DNA from 2 places in the Persicobacter diffluens genome. Region 1 is predicted to be linked to the other one. Evidence: riboswitches for the same ligand, from Rfam matches in the RefSeq annotation. Region 1 holds a riboswitch; the other holds the start of a gene.
The links. Region 1 has a riboswitch for S-adenosylmethionine ahead of AAA970_RS14320 (O-acetylhomoserine aminocarboxypropyltransferase/cysteine synthase family protein). Riboswitches for the same ligand answer to the same signal wherever they lie in the genome.
Positions count from the first base shown of each region.

Region 2: another riboswitch for S-adenosylmethionine. It lies ahead of AAA970_RS15395 (hypothetical protein); the one in region 1 lies ahead of AAA970_RS14320 (O-acetylhomoserine aminocarboxypropyltransferase/cysteine synthase family protein).

Region 1 covers NZ_BQKE01000001.1:3,464,809-3,472,860, forward strand. The annotation lists gene glmM (phosphoglucosamine mutase) at 1-1,084, opposite strand, end outside; gene AAA970_RS14305 (hypothetical protein) at 1,184-1,420, opposite strand; gene AAA970_RS14310 (endonuclease/exonuclease/phosphatase family protein) at 1,606-2,664, shown strand; gene AAA970_RS14315 (hypothetical protein) at 2,798-3,031, shown strand; SAM riboswitch class I at 3,156-3,259, shown strand; gene AAA970_RS14320 (O-acetylhomoserine aminocarboxypropyltransferase/cysteine synthase family protein) at 3,511-4,830, shown strand; gene AAA970_RS14325 (homoserine O-acetyltransferase family protein) at 4,902-5,933, shown strand; gene AAA970_RS14330 (lytic transglycosylase domain-containing protein) at 6,314-7,246, opposite strand; gene AAA970_RS14335 (LOG family protein) at 7,323-8,052, opposite strand, start outside.
Region 2 covers NZ_BQKE01000002.1:112,100-120,151, reverse strand. The annotation lists gene AAA970_RS15405 (AAA family ATPase) at 1-668, opposite strand, end outside; gene AAA970_RS15400 (sulfatase family protein) at 1,762-3,201, shown strand; SAM-I-IV-variant riboswitch at 3,464-3,555, shown strand; gene AAA970_RS15395 (hypothetical protein) at 3,609-3,821, shown strand; gene AAA970_RS15390 (hypothetical protein) at 4,012-4,332, shown strand; gene AAA970_RS15385 (hypothetical protein) at 4,344-4,586, shown strand; gene AAA970_RS15380 (BamA/TamA family outer membrane protein) at 4,705-5,880, shown strand; gene AAA970_RS15375 (hypothetical protein) at 6,535-6,699, shown strand; gene AAA970_RS15370 (hypothetical protein) at 6,712-7,515, shown strand; gene AAA970_RS15365 (WD40/YVTN/BNR-like repeat-containing protein) at 7,496-8,052, shown strand, end outside.

The DNA.
Region 1 (8,052 bases):
ATTTTGCCAGCTGGGTCAGAAATAAAGCAATTCCTACCAGCGCATCACGTCCGTAATGCAATTCCGGATAAATCACACCTCCGTTACCTTCTCCACCGATCACCGCATTGGTGGCTTTCATTTGCGTCACCACATTGACTTCACCCACTGCGGCAGCCGTGTAAGTACCACCTGCTTTCTCGGTTACATCGCGCAGCGCACGTGTGGAAGACAAATTAGATACCGTGCTTCCACCACCATTGGCTTTCAATATGTAATCTGAAATGGCCACCAAAGTGTATTCTTCTCCGAAAGACTCCCCATCTTCCTTCATGAATACCAGGCGATCCACATCAGGATCCACAACGATTCCTAAATCGAAATCACCACTTTGCAACTCCTGAGAGAACTGACGAAGGTTTTCCGGTAATGGTTCCGGATTGTGCGGGAAGTGACCGTTTGGCTCACAGTAAAACTCTGTTACTTCTTCCACACCCAAGGCTTTCAATAAGGGAGGAAGAGAAATTCCTCCGGTTGAGTTCACGCAATCAATGGCTACTCTGAAATTGGCCGCCTTAATGGCTTCAACATCCACTAATGGAAGTGCCAAAATCATTTCAATGTGCTTATCAATATAGTGATCTGCCTTGCTTACTTTACCTAAAGCCTTCACTTCCGCAAAATTGAATGCTTCTGCCTCGGCAATTTCCAAAACTTCGGCACCATCCTGAGCAGAAATGAACTCACCTTTGGCATTTAGTAATTTAAGGGCATTCCATTGGATAGGGTTATGGCTGGCAGTAAGGATAATTCCTCCGCCGGCCTCCTCAAGCGGCACCGCAATTTCCACAGTCGGTGTGGTGGAAAGACCTAAGTCTACCACATCAATTCCCAATCCCTGAAGCGTAGCCACCACAAGGTTGGACACCATCTCTCCGGAAATACGTGCATCACGTCCAATTACGATTTTTGGGTTGTTCGTTTGCTTTACTACCCAACTACCAAAAGCTGCAGCGAATTTAACCACATCCACAGGAGTCAGGGCCTCTCCAGCTTGTCCTCCAATCGTACCTCGGATACCCGAAATTGATTTAATCAGTGTCATCTATAATTCTAATGATTCTCGGCAAAAATAATAAAAAAAAACTTAGACCTGTCTCTTAAAATGACAATAAATAAACAGATTAAGATACAAAAAAGCACACTACTGCTTGCCCGCTAAAAGGTCGTCAACAGTGGGAGCGTTGCTGAGGTTTTTGCGATTTTTACATTGTTCCGGTGTTTTTCCACAAAAGCCACAGGGTTCCCCCGATTTGTTTAGAAAAGGACTTTGAGAAGCACAAGTACCTCTGAACTCTCCATCTTTTTTCAAAATCAGACGAACAGACATCATCACAAAAAAAGCTGCGAAGAATCCGATAACAATTAGAAAAGTTGCCATAGCAAATACTCTTTTTTTTATTTGACGCCAAAGGTAATCAAAAGGATCCATTAAATTCGGTGGAAATAACCTTTATTATGCCCTATTGTCATTTATATAACAGGATTCAAAAACCACCAGCCCTTAAATACTACTTAGTATAAAAAAAGGACAATGATTCAGTTTTGTTTTGCCCTAACTTCATTATGCTCAGGATTCTCAATATCTTTTTAATCATCACCAGTCTGCTGATATATGGCAGTATTTTTATTCCGCCTACACTATTCTGGCCCGCGGGAATCCTTTCCTACGGCATACCGGTTTTAATGCTTTGCCTGTTAATGAATATTGCTTTTCAGCTCATCCTCCGTCACCGGATTCCCTTCTTAAGCTTAGGCTTGTTACTCTTTGGGGTATTTGTAATGCCGGAAATTTTTCAGTGGAACTCCGTAGTAACCGACCAAGAGAGAAAATCTTTTGAAGTGCTGAGCTACAATAGCCGGTTGATGCGAGAATATAAGGCGGAGGAAGCCAAAGGCTGGGTGTACTCTCAGGAAATGATCAATTTCATAGTCGAAGATACTTCCGCTATTAAATGCCTGCAGGAATATTACAGCGACGGCCGATGGAAAGCCCTGAATGTGAGTCAAAAATTAAAGCAAAAAGGCTATGAGCCTTACGTGTTGAATTATCATCAATTTGCTGAAAATGACGAATTTGCCAGGGGGATGGCGATTTTCAGTAAGTTTCCGATTTTAAAGCGAGGAAAGATAGATATCGGAGAGTCGAGCATCAATCAGGCCATATTTGCGGATGTTTTATTGTCCCCAAAAGACACCATACGTGTCTATAATTTACATCTGCATTCCATGGGAATCAATCCGGAATTGGAATGGCAAAAAGCCAGTGAAGCATACCCCATACTCCTCTCAAAACTTAAAAGTGGTATTCAGAAAAGGGTAAACCAGACCCATCCGATACTAGTGCATATTGCCCAGTCTCCGTATCCGGTATTGGTTTGTGGTGATTTTAATGACCCTCCGTTTACCTATAATTATCAACAATTTCGAAAAAACCTTCACAATGCCTTTGAGCAAAAGGGGAGGGGTTTTGGTTTCAGCGTGAACAGCCCGATGTTTTTCCTCAGAATAGACAATCAGTTTTATTCAGATGCTTTTGAATTGAATAATTTTAAAACACTTCGTGAAGTCCCATACTCCGACCACTTTCCAATTAAATCTACTTTCAGACTCTCCGCTCCATAAAGGTTTCATTCAGGAAAAATCAAGATAACAAATGGGACTTTTTGTTTAACAATATTTAACACGGAAATAACCTTATACTATTGATAATCAAATTCATGATCGGTATCTTAATAGAAATTTTTATACCTGAATTATGAAGCATTCTCCTACAAATCATTTGGGCTTTGAATTTGTCAGAATTTCAGAATTACCTATTCATCAGGCGGGTGAGCTCTTGCAGTGGATTCCCCGAAATTTAATACAGTCAATAAGAATTGATAGTCAGGTATGGAAGGACTGTGTTCCTTATGCGGATTATGATTTTTGGTTTGACTTTCATTTTGTATATCAGCAAAATAAGGCTGGAGATTTAGAATTTGAAATCTAATTAGCCATACCGGACCTACCCCCTATAAATTTTGGCCATTACCAAAAAAATCAGGCATTCATTTGGATTTCAAAAATCCGCCCCTCATCTTTGAGGCATCAAGTCAAGGCTCAATCTGAGCATTGATTTATATAGAAGAGTGGAGAGACAGGCTCGAAGAAGCTCTAGCAACCTGACCCTCGTTAAGGTGCTAATTCCTGAACCATAGTTAATTGGTGAATATAAATTGTTAGACAATGAGATTAATTCAGCTTCACAAAGCGATTCAGATCGCACCTTCTGATATTATTTCCTCAGCTACTGCAAACCGTAGCCTGATGTGTTTTCGTGCATTTCAACGAATGCGCCCTTAGTGGCATTATAATTCATCTACTTCCGACCACGGTGCGTTTTCACGCATCGTAACATTGGCATCACCCAAAGGTGATCAGCATTGTTGAATTAGCATATCAATCGTTGAAATAAAAAAATCAGAAATAATGTCTCAGTCTTTAAATTTCGAAACCCTTCAATTACATGCCGGTCACACTTTGGATAGCGATACGCGTTCGCGAGCAGTGCCATTATTCCAGACCAGTTCCTATGTATTCAAGGATTCCGACCATGGCGCTAATTTATTCGCCCTGAAGGAATTTGGCAATATCTACACCCGTATCATGAATCCGACTACGGATGTTTTCGAGCAGCGCATTGCCGCATTGGAAGGCGGGGTAGCTGCTTTGGCTGTGGGTTCGGGACAAGCTGCACAGTTTATTGCCCTGAATAATATTGTGAATGCCGGAGACAATATTGTGAGTAGCCCCAATTTGTATGGAGGAACTTACAATCAGTTCAAAGTAGCATTTAAGCGCCTGGGAATTGAGGTAAAGTTCACTGAAGACAATGAAGCGGAGCATTTTGACCAGCTCATTGATGAAAACACCAAGGCGATTTATCTGGAAACCATTGGCAACCCTTCTTTTAATGTGCCGGATTTTGAAAAAATCGCTGCTGTCGCCCAAAAGCACGATGTGCCATTGGTGGTGGATAACACCTTCGGTGCTGGCGGCTATTTATTCCGTCCTTTAGAGCACGGCGCCAATATCGTGACCGCTTCTGCCACCAAATGGATTGGAGGACACGGCACCAGTATTGGAGGAGTAATTATTGATGGTGGAAATTACAATTGGGGAAATGGAAAATACCCACAATTCACAGAACCGTCAGAAGGATACCACGGCCTGAATTTCTGGGAAACCTTCGGTAGTGACTCTCCTTTCGGAAATATTGCCTACATCATCCGCGCCAGGGTGGAAGGCTTGAGAGATTTTGGCCCTGCACTGAGCCCATTTAACTCTTTCCAGCTCATTCAGGGATTGGAAACTCTGTCCCTTCGGGTGGAAAGAACCGTGGAAAATGCCCAGTCTGTCGCAGAATGGCTGGAAGCGCATGAATTAGTGGAATCCGTTAGTTATCCCGGACTTCCTTCGCACCCGGGCCATGAAATTGCAAAAAAATATTTAAAGAGAGGATTTGGCGGTGTGCTATCTTTCTCTGTAAAAGGAGATTTGGAAACCACTAAAAAATTCGTGGACAGCCTGAAATTAGTGAGTCATTTGGCCAATGTAGGAGATGCCAAAACACTCATTATTCACCCGGCTTCCACCACCCACCAGCAATTAAGTGAGGAAGAGAGAGTAGCCGCAGGCGTTACGCCAAATGCGCTCCGCCTTTCTGTTGGTTTCGAACATATTGATGATATCAAAGGTGACCTGACGCAAGCATTCGAAACTGCATTTGCATCAGCGCTCGCCCAATAAATAAGCATTTTTATTTCAGGCACGGCATCTTTTTTGACCGTGCCTTTTGCCTGTAACATAAAACCCCAAGCATGGTCTCGCAACACGAATTTCATTATACCCAACCCTATACTACCGAAGAGGGCAAAACACTGCCGGAATTTACGCTGGCTTATGCCACTATTGGCCAGCTTAACGAAGCGAAGGATAACGTCATCTGGGTTTGTCATGCCTTTTCCGGCAATGACAATGTATTGGATTGGTGGCCGGGACTTTTTGGCGAAGGGAAACTTTTTGACCCGGAAAAACACTTCATTGTTTGCGCCAATATGCTGGGCAGTTGCTATGGCTCTACCGGGCCATTGAGTATTAATCCTGCAACCAAGACACCCTATTTTCACGACTTTCCTTTGCTGACCAACAGAGACATCATTGGTGCCTTTGATATTTTAAGACAGCATTTAAATATTGAAAAGGTAAGCCAATTAATCGGCTGTTCTCTGGGCGGACAACAGGCTTTAGAGTGGACCATCAGTCAGCCGGAAGTATTTCAAAGTCTGATCTGCATTGGAGCCAGTGCCAAGCATTCTCCATGGGGTATTGCTTTTAACCAGACACAACGCATGGCCATTGAGCAGGATCCTAGCTGGCAGGAAAAATCAGTGAAAGCCGGATTGGAAGGAATGAAAACAGCCAGGGCGGTCGCCATGCTTTCTTATCGTAATTATCAGACTTATCTGGCGACTCAGCAGGATCCGGATGACAGCAAACTGGATAATTTCCGTGCCTGTACCTATCAAAGCTATCAGGGGGAAAAAATGGCTAAAAGATTCAATGCTTTCAGTTATTGGTACCTGTCCAAAGCGATGGACTCCCAAAATATCGGAAGAGGCAGGGGTGAAATTGAGGCTATTTTGGGCGAAATTCAGATTCCATGCTTATACATCGGGCTGAGTTCCGATATTCTGTTTCCAATAGAAGAGCAAAAATTTTTAGCGAAGCACACGAATAATGCGCATTATTCAGAAATAGACAGCCTTTACGGTCACGATGGCTTTTTAATTGAATCTACTCAACTGACAGAGGTTGTGAATCAATACTTTGAACAAATCGCAACGATTTAAGCCGGATAGGCAAGCTTAACTCGTATTATTTATGCTTAAATCCTCGTTTAGCTGTAAGGCGGAAAAAATGAGGGATAAGTTCTCTATTTCGAAGTTTTGCCAACGATGCAGATGGAGGAGGAGAAAAAAAGCTTCGAAAATTTGGGCTATTAAAAAGAAAAGTAGAAGTAATGATCTGAGGGTAAGTGATTTGCACTGGCCCAACAAATTCAGCGGTGGATAATTTGGCTTAAAACCAGATATCTGCTTCAAAAATACAGGAAACTTCGCTTCTGAATCCTTGAATTGAGAGAGAGAGAAAGAAAAGGTCGGTGATGTATTCGCTGACCTTTTTGCATAAAAAAAAGCGAAACTTCAGAGCTTCGCTTTTTATAAATATCTTATGCCGGTAATTTAATTTGATAAGTTTTGCCAGACTTAATCGTCAACGTATTTTTTCTCAACCAGCTGTTGTATCTTTTTAGGGTCTTGTAATTTACCCCATGTTCCAAAGCCCAGGACGTCAGGTCTGGAATAGAGCTTTTTACCTCCACCACTTTCAATTGCTCGGGCTTATACTTTTCGCTCTCCGGAATCTGAAAACCAAATTTTTCCGGATCGTTTAAAATTTCCTTTACGGCCAATATTCTGAAAACATAACGGCTTGTTTCCTGATTTAAAAGCAAATCATAATAAGAATCCACACGCTGCTTGGCTAAAGCTTTACTAAATCCATTTCTTCCCATATTATAGGAGGCCGCCACATTGGTCCAATTCCCATACTTCTCATAAGAAGCCAGCATATACTTACAAGCCGCCTCGGTGGATTTTATCGGATCATAGCGCTCGTCCACTTCCTCATTGACCTCCAGCCCTAATTCCCGGGCCGTGCCTTTCATCAACTGCCAGTAACCTGCAGCTCCGGCAGGAGACACCACATTCGCCAGCCCACTTTCGATGGCCGCCAGATACATCATATCCTCCGGAATTCCTGCTTCTTTTAAGATAGGCTCCATTTGCGGAAACCATCGGGTACTACGCTTAATCAAAAAAATTGTACTGGAATGGAAATAAGTATTCACATACAATTCCTTATCCATGCGCTCATAAACCTCTGGATCATCCAATGGCACAGATTCCCCCGCCAGATTTAAATCCTTCGGCATTTTGACCACTTTGGCATTAACAAATACCGGAGTATTCGTTCCAGGTGCTGTCATTGTTGCACTTAGCACCTCGGCTTGAGATGCCGCCTTGGCCATTATTGTTTCTTCTTCAGCCTTTACATACCACAGACCGGCCATCACCCCAGCAACGCCCAAGCCCAAAATCATTTTCTTCACCAAAAGTTTCTGTTATTTAGTCGGTTAATGCTCCCACAAAAATCAATCTCTTTTGCTTCATCCGACATTAAAAATTCGGACTAAGCAGGTATTTAGAATAAAAATCATCTATGACGGCCACTGCCTCTTCCGGCGTATCGACTACCGAAAACAGGTCGAAATCACCTTCACCAATGTTTTTCTCCTTTTCACAAACGACTTTTCTGAGCCAGTCCACCAATCCACTCCAATATTCCCGCCCCACTAACACGATTGGAAAGCGACCGATTTTCTCTGTTTGAATAAGCGTTAGGGCTTCAAAAAGTTCGTCTAATGTTCCCATTCCCCCCGGCATTACCACGAACCCCTGAGAATAACGGATGAACATTACCTTTCTCACAAAAAAGTAATCAAAGGTAATCAACTTATCGGGATCGATATAAATATTGGAGAATTGTTCAAAAGGCAACTCAATATTTAAACCCACGGATTTGCCGCCAGCCTTATGTGCTCCGCGATTACCGGCTTCCATTATCCCGGGTCCACCACCTGTAATTACCCCATAACCATGACGCACCAGCATTTCACCAATTTTGGAGGCCGTCTGGTAGTATTCATTCTTTTCGTCAGTACGGGCTGAGCCAAAGATGGAGACACAGGGACCAATTCTTGCCAACTTATCAAAGCCTTCCACAAATTCCGCCATTACCCGGAAAATAGTCCAGGAGTCTGAGCTTTTTATTTCGGACCAGTCTTTTGTTTTAAATGCTTCTCTGATCTTTTTTTCCCCTTCGGAAGCATTAATTTTTTCCAACTCA
Region 2 (8,052 bases), on a different contig from region 1:
ACAAATTCATTTTGAACAAAAATGAAGTTCAACTGCGGGAAACTTCCGATAAGGCTTTTAATATAAGAAGTTTTCCCGGTTCCGGGCTTTCCGTATAACAAGACCAAACCAGACCTTTGTTCAGACATGGCTTTTTCAATTTCCTCATGAACCGGGATAAAATCATCATTATAAAAATTTAAATCTAAATTGATTAATTTTGTCCGGACATCCTCTGTATGAAATTGGATATTACTTTTCGTTAAAACTTTGAATGCCGGGGCTCTTTCCAACCCAAAGCTTTTACGAAGAGCATGATTTTGCTCCATCACCCGCTGCTCAAGTGCTTTGTCCTTCCCGTCAAACAGGAAATCCACCAACAGAGAATCCTCCTCCATCCGAATATAAATCAAATATTTTTGGGAGATGCACCTGTAAGCAGACTCATAGGGATAGTCTTGAGAAAAATCAGCATCCACGGAGTCTTCCGTATTCCAGTTATTGAAGACCAATTCAAACTCCCCATTTTGAAGATTCAACACTTTTTCTACCGCTTCCCGGTTTTCTTTTGAAGACGGAAGAGGCGTTTCGTGCATTACGGAGGAAGCAATTTCTTCATAAATCAGGGTAAAATATAATCCCCGGACAAAGTCATTATAAGTATCAAAAGATTTTAACAGGTCGGTCATAGAAGATATATATTTTGAAATGAAGCTAATATAGGCTAAATCTACTTACATTTAAGAGGATTGATAAATAAAAGCCTCTGAAAAATATAATTGATCAGACTAATTCAGAGCGTGTTAAAAAGCCTAAATTCGTATCAAAAATTTGATTATTGCAGAAGCGATACCCGATTATATTCAGAGAATAGCATCGCTATTGTTGAGAAATTATCCAAAATCACTTCCAATAATTCGAATTTGCAGCCGGATGGTGTGCTTTTAAACACGCTCTTAAGGAACAAACTGAATGCTTATCGCTGCTCTCCCCTACCATCACGGCTTTTTCATCAAACAACAAATGGGCAAATTATAGGAATGATCTAGTTCCCAATGATGGTCTGTTTGATTTGCGCGCTTGTTTATGGGTTAGCTTTCTATCTTTTCCATCATTGGCTTTATCGTATAAAATTTTCCACATCAACAGTTCGGCCTTGATCAATGGACGGATAGACAAAGGTTCTGCTGGCGACAAGAAGGCATCACAGTGACATTTCAGCCCTATTTCACCAGCCTCCTGCCTGCTCCAAATGTCGCCTTGATGGATTCCACCACAGGTGCTTTGTCCCGCCGACATTGATCACAGCCTGGATTTTTTGTTTCGTTTTCTATCAAGGAAAATGAAAAAGAAACGATTAATGATTTAATATAAGGTATTGATTGGCTGATCTAGCTTTTTATGAAAAAGCCCTGCCCTTACCATCAAAAGGACGGGGAGCAATGAATAATAATGGTAACCAAATCTACTTTTTAATTACTCACCATATTCCACCATGAATACCTAAATCACATTCCGAGCACTTTTACTTAATCATTCTTTTCTAAACTGCCAATCAATTGCCCTTCAAGCTCGCTGGAAATTCATTGCCCATCAATGGTAAAAAGCGGAGAACAATCCCTTTACTAACAACTCAATATCAATGATTTCGCTAATCCCTAAACGGTAATAACCACCTGAATAATTACAGAATACCGCTGCTACAAAAGCTATATATTTAATGAATATTGAAAGATATAGCACATAATTGCACACCTTGGATGTGAATTCAATTTTTTCATTATGTTAAAACTTACCCCCCTATTATTTTTATTGTTCAGTTTTCACGGTTTAGTGGCGCAAAAGCCTGATAATTTCATCATCATCCTGATTGATGATATGGGCGCTGGCGACCTGGGCTTTATGGGTGCGGAGGATATGCTCACCCCCAATATTGACAAATTAGCCAGTGAGGGCAGCTGGATGCAACAAGGCTATGTGACCTCTTCTGTTTGTGGTCCTTCAAGAGCTGGCTTAATTTCCGGAAGGTATCAGGATCGCTTTGGGATTTGCGGGAATTTCGGGGCGCAATCTACCAAAGGATTTCCCTTAAATCAGCCTATGTTACAGGATTATCTAAAGGCTGCGGGCTATAAAACCGGTGCCATAGGGAAATGGCATTTCGGGCTAGCGGAAGATCATTTCAAACCACACCACCGCAATTTTGATTATTTTTATGGATTCTATGCTGGTGGACATAGTTATTATGAAGCAGCCAGCACTTACGAAGAGGCAAAAGGCAAAGATCAATGGCCGATACACCGGAATGTAAATGGAATAGAAGGAATTGTTGATTATAAAAAAGGCAATTATCTGACAGATGAATTCAGCAGGGAGGCCGTGGAGTTCATTGAACGAAATGCGGAGGAACCCTTCTTCCTCTATCTGGCCTATAATGCGGTACATTATCCCTGGGATGCCCCTCAAAGTTATCTGGACCGGGTGGATGAATTTCGGGAGTATACATTACCTTACCGAAGAATATTAGCCGGTATGACACTGGCTATTGATGATGGTGTTGGGGCCATTATGGAAATGCTACGGGAAAAGGGCATTGAGGAGAATACGGCTATTGTTTTCCTTTCGGATAATGGCTCTCCCCGAACGATCAACAGTCCGCACACTTACAATACCGGGGACATCACCATGTCAAAAACCGGAGGACTTCGAGGCTATAAGGGAGATACTTATGAGGGGGGAATCCGGGTGCCTTTCATCATCAAATGGCCGGGGCAGGTACCGGCGGGCCAAAGTTATCCGCATCCGGTAATCTCGCTGGATATTGTCCCCACCTTTTTGGCTCATGCAGGCATAAGCCCTTCCACCGACCTGGACGGAGTGAATATTATTCCGCATTTACAGGGCAAAACAACTGAAAGACCACATGAAAATTTATACTGGCGCTATATGGACGATTATGCCTACCGAAAAGGAGACTGGATCATTACCTGGAATGATCAGGAAAACTATATGAAGAAACTTCCCAAGGAAGAGGTACGCACTAAACTATTCCACCTTTCCGCAGATCCGGCACAAAAAGAAAACCAAAGGAACAGGGAGGAATCCATTTACCAAAATCTACAGGCAGAATTTGATAGCCTGGACCTTTGCTTTCCGGAAAAGGAGTTTCCTATGCTTTTCCCGGTCCCCTACACCAGAAAGAAGGAGATTTTTGTTCCATAGTGAGGCATTTCAAACTAACCATGGCCCCCACGGGTGAGGGACCGCGGGGGCTTGTTTGAGCTCCTTTGGCAGGGCGGTGCCATTAACAAACATAGTATCCGCCCCTGCCAAAGAGCGAGCCCAAGGGCCCGACCGACGTCAGGAGGGCACCCCCAAAAAAGTAAATAAAAATTTTTACACCCTGAAAAATAGACCCTTAGCTTTGGTAATAAAAATTTTATCGGAAATTATTTGGAATTTTAGAGCTGCCTCCCCTACCTTTGTAATGCATCAGGAATTCTGACGAATACCAACCGAGCTTCGGAGCCACGGTGGTTGAGCATGCGGTCGACACGGACAAAATAATACCGACGCCTCACGAATATTTCTGTTGCAATCTTGATTTTAAACTAAAAACTGATTGCACCATGACCATTAAAAAAATTCAAAAATTCTCAAGACAGTTTCTTCGCCGATGTTCGGAGCAGGAGTTAATCCAAAATTTTTCGAAACAATTGGATGAAAATAATCGACCTAAGACGAACCATCAGGATTTGAATCGTATAAAGACGGAGATTCTGATGCGATCGGGAACACCCCAGCCCTGCCAGCATCCAGTGGATCTGAGTTGGGCCTTATAAAAAACTAAATAAATTCATTTAACATTTCGAGCATCAAGAACTATTGGTGTTGGTTTTTAGGGAAATACAAGCTTAAAAACCCATACTGAGCAGTACCAACCGAGCGCATGCGTCACGGTGGTCAACGGATGTGGTCTGCCAAGCGGACAAACCATCACTTGATGCAATCTCAAAATCTAAAGATTGCAAAATGACGGGATCAAGAATCAAACAAATCGAAAAACCTTTGCACCAGCTCACGGCGGTGCAACTTTTGGAACAATTAAATCTGGCGATTAGTCGTCAGTTTTTTGGAGCAGGAACCTTTGGCAGGCTGAGTCAGATTTGCCGGGAAATCAAGCGCAGAGAATGGGAGACAGGTACTTTCATTGATCGTTACCGCATCAACCTGCGCTACCGATACAAACTGCTGGGAAACCATTTGACCATTGCCGAAGACCGGCAGGTAGAGGACTTTGCCCTCCTGATACCGGCAGCATTAAGCCAAATATCTTCATTCCAAAACAATTAAACCTGACCGCTATGAGCACCATTGATCAACACCAAAAAAACCTTCAGCTTAACGAACTAGAAAGTCTGCCAAAAGAGCGGCTAAAACAGGAATTTTTTGCTACCGTACGCAAACCGAGCTGTCTAAATCTGGACAACATTCCGAAAGAAGCCATGAAGGTGGCGGTTTTGAATAAAAAACTGACCGAAAGTGGCTTGCTATGGGACAGGTCCAGTTTGCCTTTGTTGAAAAAAGATAGTTTTATTTATATCTAAAAAGGCAGACATTTTGAGTCAATGCCCTGACAAAGTTTTGAGGACCAACCAAACTATCTTCGAATAATGCAACTAAGCGCAACCGATCCGGTTAAAAAGGTAACCTCTTTTTATGCTCATGGATCGATTACGCTTTTGTTTATGGCTACTGCTTTTCCTTTTTTGGGGGAATGCCGGACTACAGGCGCAGGAAAATCAAGCGGAGCGAAAGGCCCTTAAAAAACAGCAAAGGGATTCTATCCGGCAGCATAAAATAAAAGCAGGAAAATCAATTTTCACGCCCATCATTGCCCCGGGCTATACACCTGAATTCGGAGCATTAATTGCGGTGGGGGGCATTTGGTCATTTAAAACTAATCCTGCTGATCAAAAAATAGAACGGTCTTCTATCCCATTTACAGCCGCCTATTCCACCACCGGCGCGGTGATCGTGGATGCACGACCGGTCACCTTTTGGTTTGAGGATAAGCTCCGAATATCAGCAGAAATCTGGCTAAAAAACCTGCCGGATAATTACTGGGGCATTGGTTATCAAAAAGCCACGGATATCCCAAAGGGGGAGAACACTACTGCATACCTTCGGCGCTGGAGATGGATAAACCCTCAGTTCCTTTACCAGTTTAAAAGACATTATTTCGCGGGATTGAATGTGGACATCAATTTTACACAGGGAGATGAGGAAAGTGAAGGGGTGTTTAATGATGAAAACTATCAGGAATATAACGACAAACCTTTTAATGCGGGGCTGGGCCTTATCCTCCGACATGACTCCCGCGATTTTCCGGTTAATGCCCACAGCGGCTGGTATCTGGATGTAAATGCTACTGCTTTTTCCCAAAAACTGGGCGGGGATAATAATTACGAGATATATCAATTGGATTACCGGTATTATGTTACCCTTGGACGTGATGGCCGCACCCTTGCCTGGCAGATTAAAAGCCGCATTGGCATTGGAGGTATTCCCTACGGAGAAATGTCGAAACTGGGCAATCCATTTGATCTCCGGGGTTATACCTGGGGGCGCTACCGGGACAAAAGCCTCTTCTTCATCCTGCCGGAATACCGGCATATGTTTGCCAAAAGCAACGGAACAGTGAGCCGTCATGGCTTCGTACTTTGGGCCGGGACCGGAACTGTTTTTGACATTGGAAATACCTCTGAAGATGTTCGGCTCCTACCCAACGGAGGCTTTGGTTATCGGCTGGAGTTACAAGACCGGCTGAACCTGAGGGTAGACTTTGGCTTCGGGCATGATACCTTTGGCTTTTACTTTAATTTTTTAGAGGCTTTTTGAGGTAAGAGCGCATTTAAAAGTACCTGCGAATAGAGGTAATTCATGACGCTTTCCTATTGTATAAAATAATTATAGCCCCGCGCTACCCACAACAAAACAGTTTTTTACTTTAGCCTTTACTGAGTAAAATTTTTACTTTAAATCCCCCCGACATAATCATCCATTTAACCATGGCGAAAAACTTTCAGTTGGTCCCTTTATTCCAAAATAGGACCAATATTTAATCCGAATTATTCACCGCTTGATTTGCAGACCATCATAGGTGATAGATCAATAAGGTAATTGGATTAGATTTGTTGATTTTTTAATCACCCACAATTGGTTAGAGCGTACTTAAAAGCACACCATCAGGAACAAGAATAATCTCCGGCCAAAGATTCTATGCCACTGGAGATAAAATTATTGGATGCTTCCTTATTTAAAGAAGCAGTTTAAGAAAACAAATAATTACTCATAATCGCGTGATTTAAACCACTTCAACTGAAGCTTGGTTTAACTAGAGGAAACAATAAGGAAAAACATTTCCACAATATCTTAATAAAATACTCGATATTAAATTAAAATCTTGTTTTGAAATTATTAACAATTCATGATTAAAAATATCTCGACTAACTTATTCAACTTCACAGAGTATGACTAACAATTTTTTATAAAATGAATTTAAAATACTTTTTTTTAATCGGCCTAAACCTTTTCTTTTACTCTAAAGGAAAGAGTCAAAAGCAGGAAATTGAAACCGTTTGGAGACAAGTAGCCCCGGGTATGGCCGGAAGTAACCGTGCTATTTTTACTGATGCAGTTGATGCGAACAAAATTTAGCTGACCCCCGATATGGGAAATGATTATGTCTCTGTAGATGCCGGCAAGCATTGGGAAAGCTGTATTCCAATAAATGAGGTGTGGACCAAACGCATACCGCTAAGTGATGAATGTGTTGTCAGTGATCATAAAGACAATAATATCGTCCTGAGTCTGAACAAAAAACAATTGGTGTTAAGCACGGATGGAGGCAAAAATTTTAAAAAAATCACCCATTTCGCCAAAGGGAAAGCGCCTTCCTCTTTGTGGTATTCCGCCACGCCCCACCCTGTAAAAAAAGGTACCTGGTTTTTGGGTAATGGCCTGGACAATAAGTATGTCAGAACCGGAACGAACCCTAATCCTTTGGATGGCATCGACCTACAAGCGCCCAAGGTATGGAAGGTTACGAATATTACTTCCAACAAACGTACTATTGAAGCGATAGACAATAAGGGCATGGAAGATGCCACCGCAGTATTTAAAGTCTTTTGCCACCCCAACACTAATCAATACCCGGAAATGCTGTTTGCCGCTACTTCCACCGGTTTTTACCGCAAAAGAAATGCGCGGAAAGCTTGGGAGAAATTACTCGCAGGAAGCATCAAAGCGGACTATCGATGGGATGGCAAAAAGCTGAATGTTTATGCCTTACAACAAACCACCTATAGTCTGAAAGGCCACCTGCTTCTTTCAAAGGGAGGTGTAAACCACTGCTCCCGAAAAAATCAAAGGGGAAAAAGATTGGGAAGACAAAACAGAAGGGCTTGCTCTGGACCTGAATCAATTAAAAATCAACAAGCACTATTTCCAGGCCATGGTGAAGGGCTGGTTTGATTTAAAAAAAGAAGAAGAAAAAAAGATCAAGCTGCCTCAACAGTTTCTACAGGACTATACGGAAATTTTCTGCGACCCCACCAATGCGGACAAAGTATATTTATCCGTTTGGGGCGGCAGCCTGTTGAAACCCATTATCGGGGGGGTATGGAGCAGTCAGAATGGCGGAGACCAATGGTTTGCCGCCATGCGACTGGGCAGCGGATTTCAAAAAGACCCCTACTGGAAAATTGCACAGCCCGGAAAAACCAATCGGAATGCGGATCCCGGAGTGGCAGAGAATAAAATTCCGGACTTCGTTCATTATGAAAACAGAGGGGTTCGGGCCATCGCTATTTCAGCGGACGGCACCCTGTATGCCGGTACTTTCAAGGGTTATCATACCTATAAATATGATGCTGAAAATGATTTTTGGACCAGTGTGGATAATACCAGAGTTGGTGAGCTGTTTTACGGACATGGAAATAACGACACCGGGGCTTTCGGCATTACACCGGATATCCACCGGCCGGGCGAAATGTTTTTATTGCAATACGA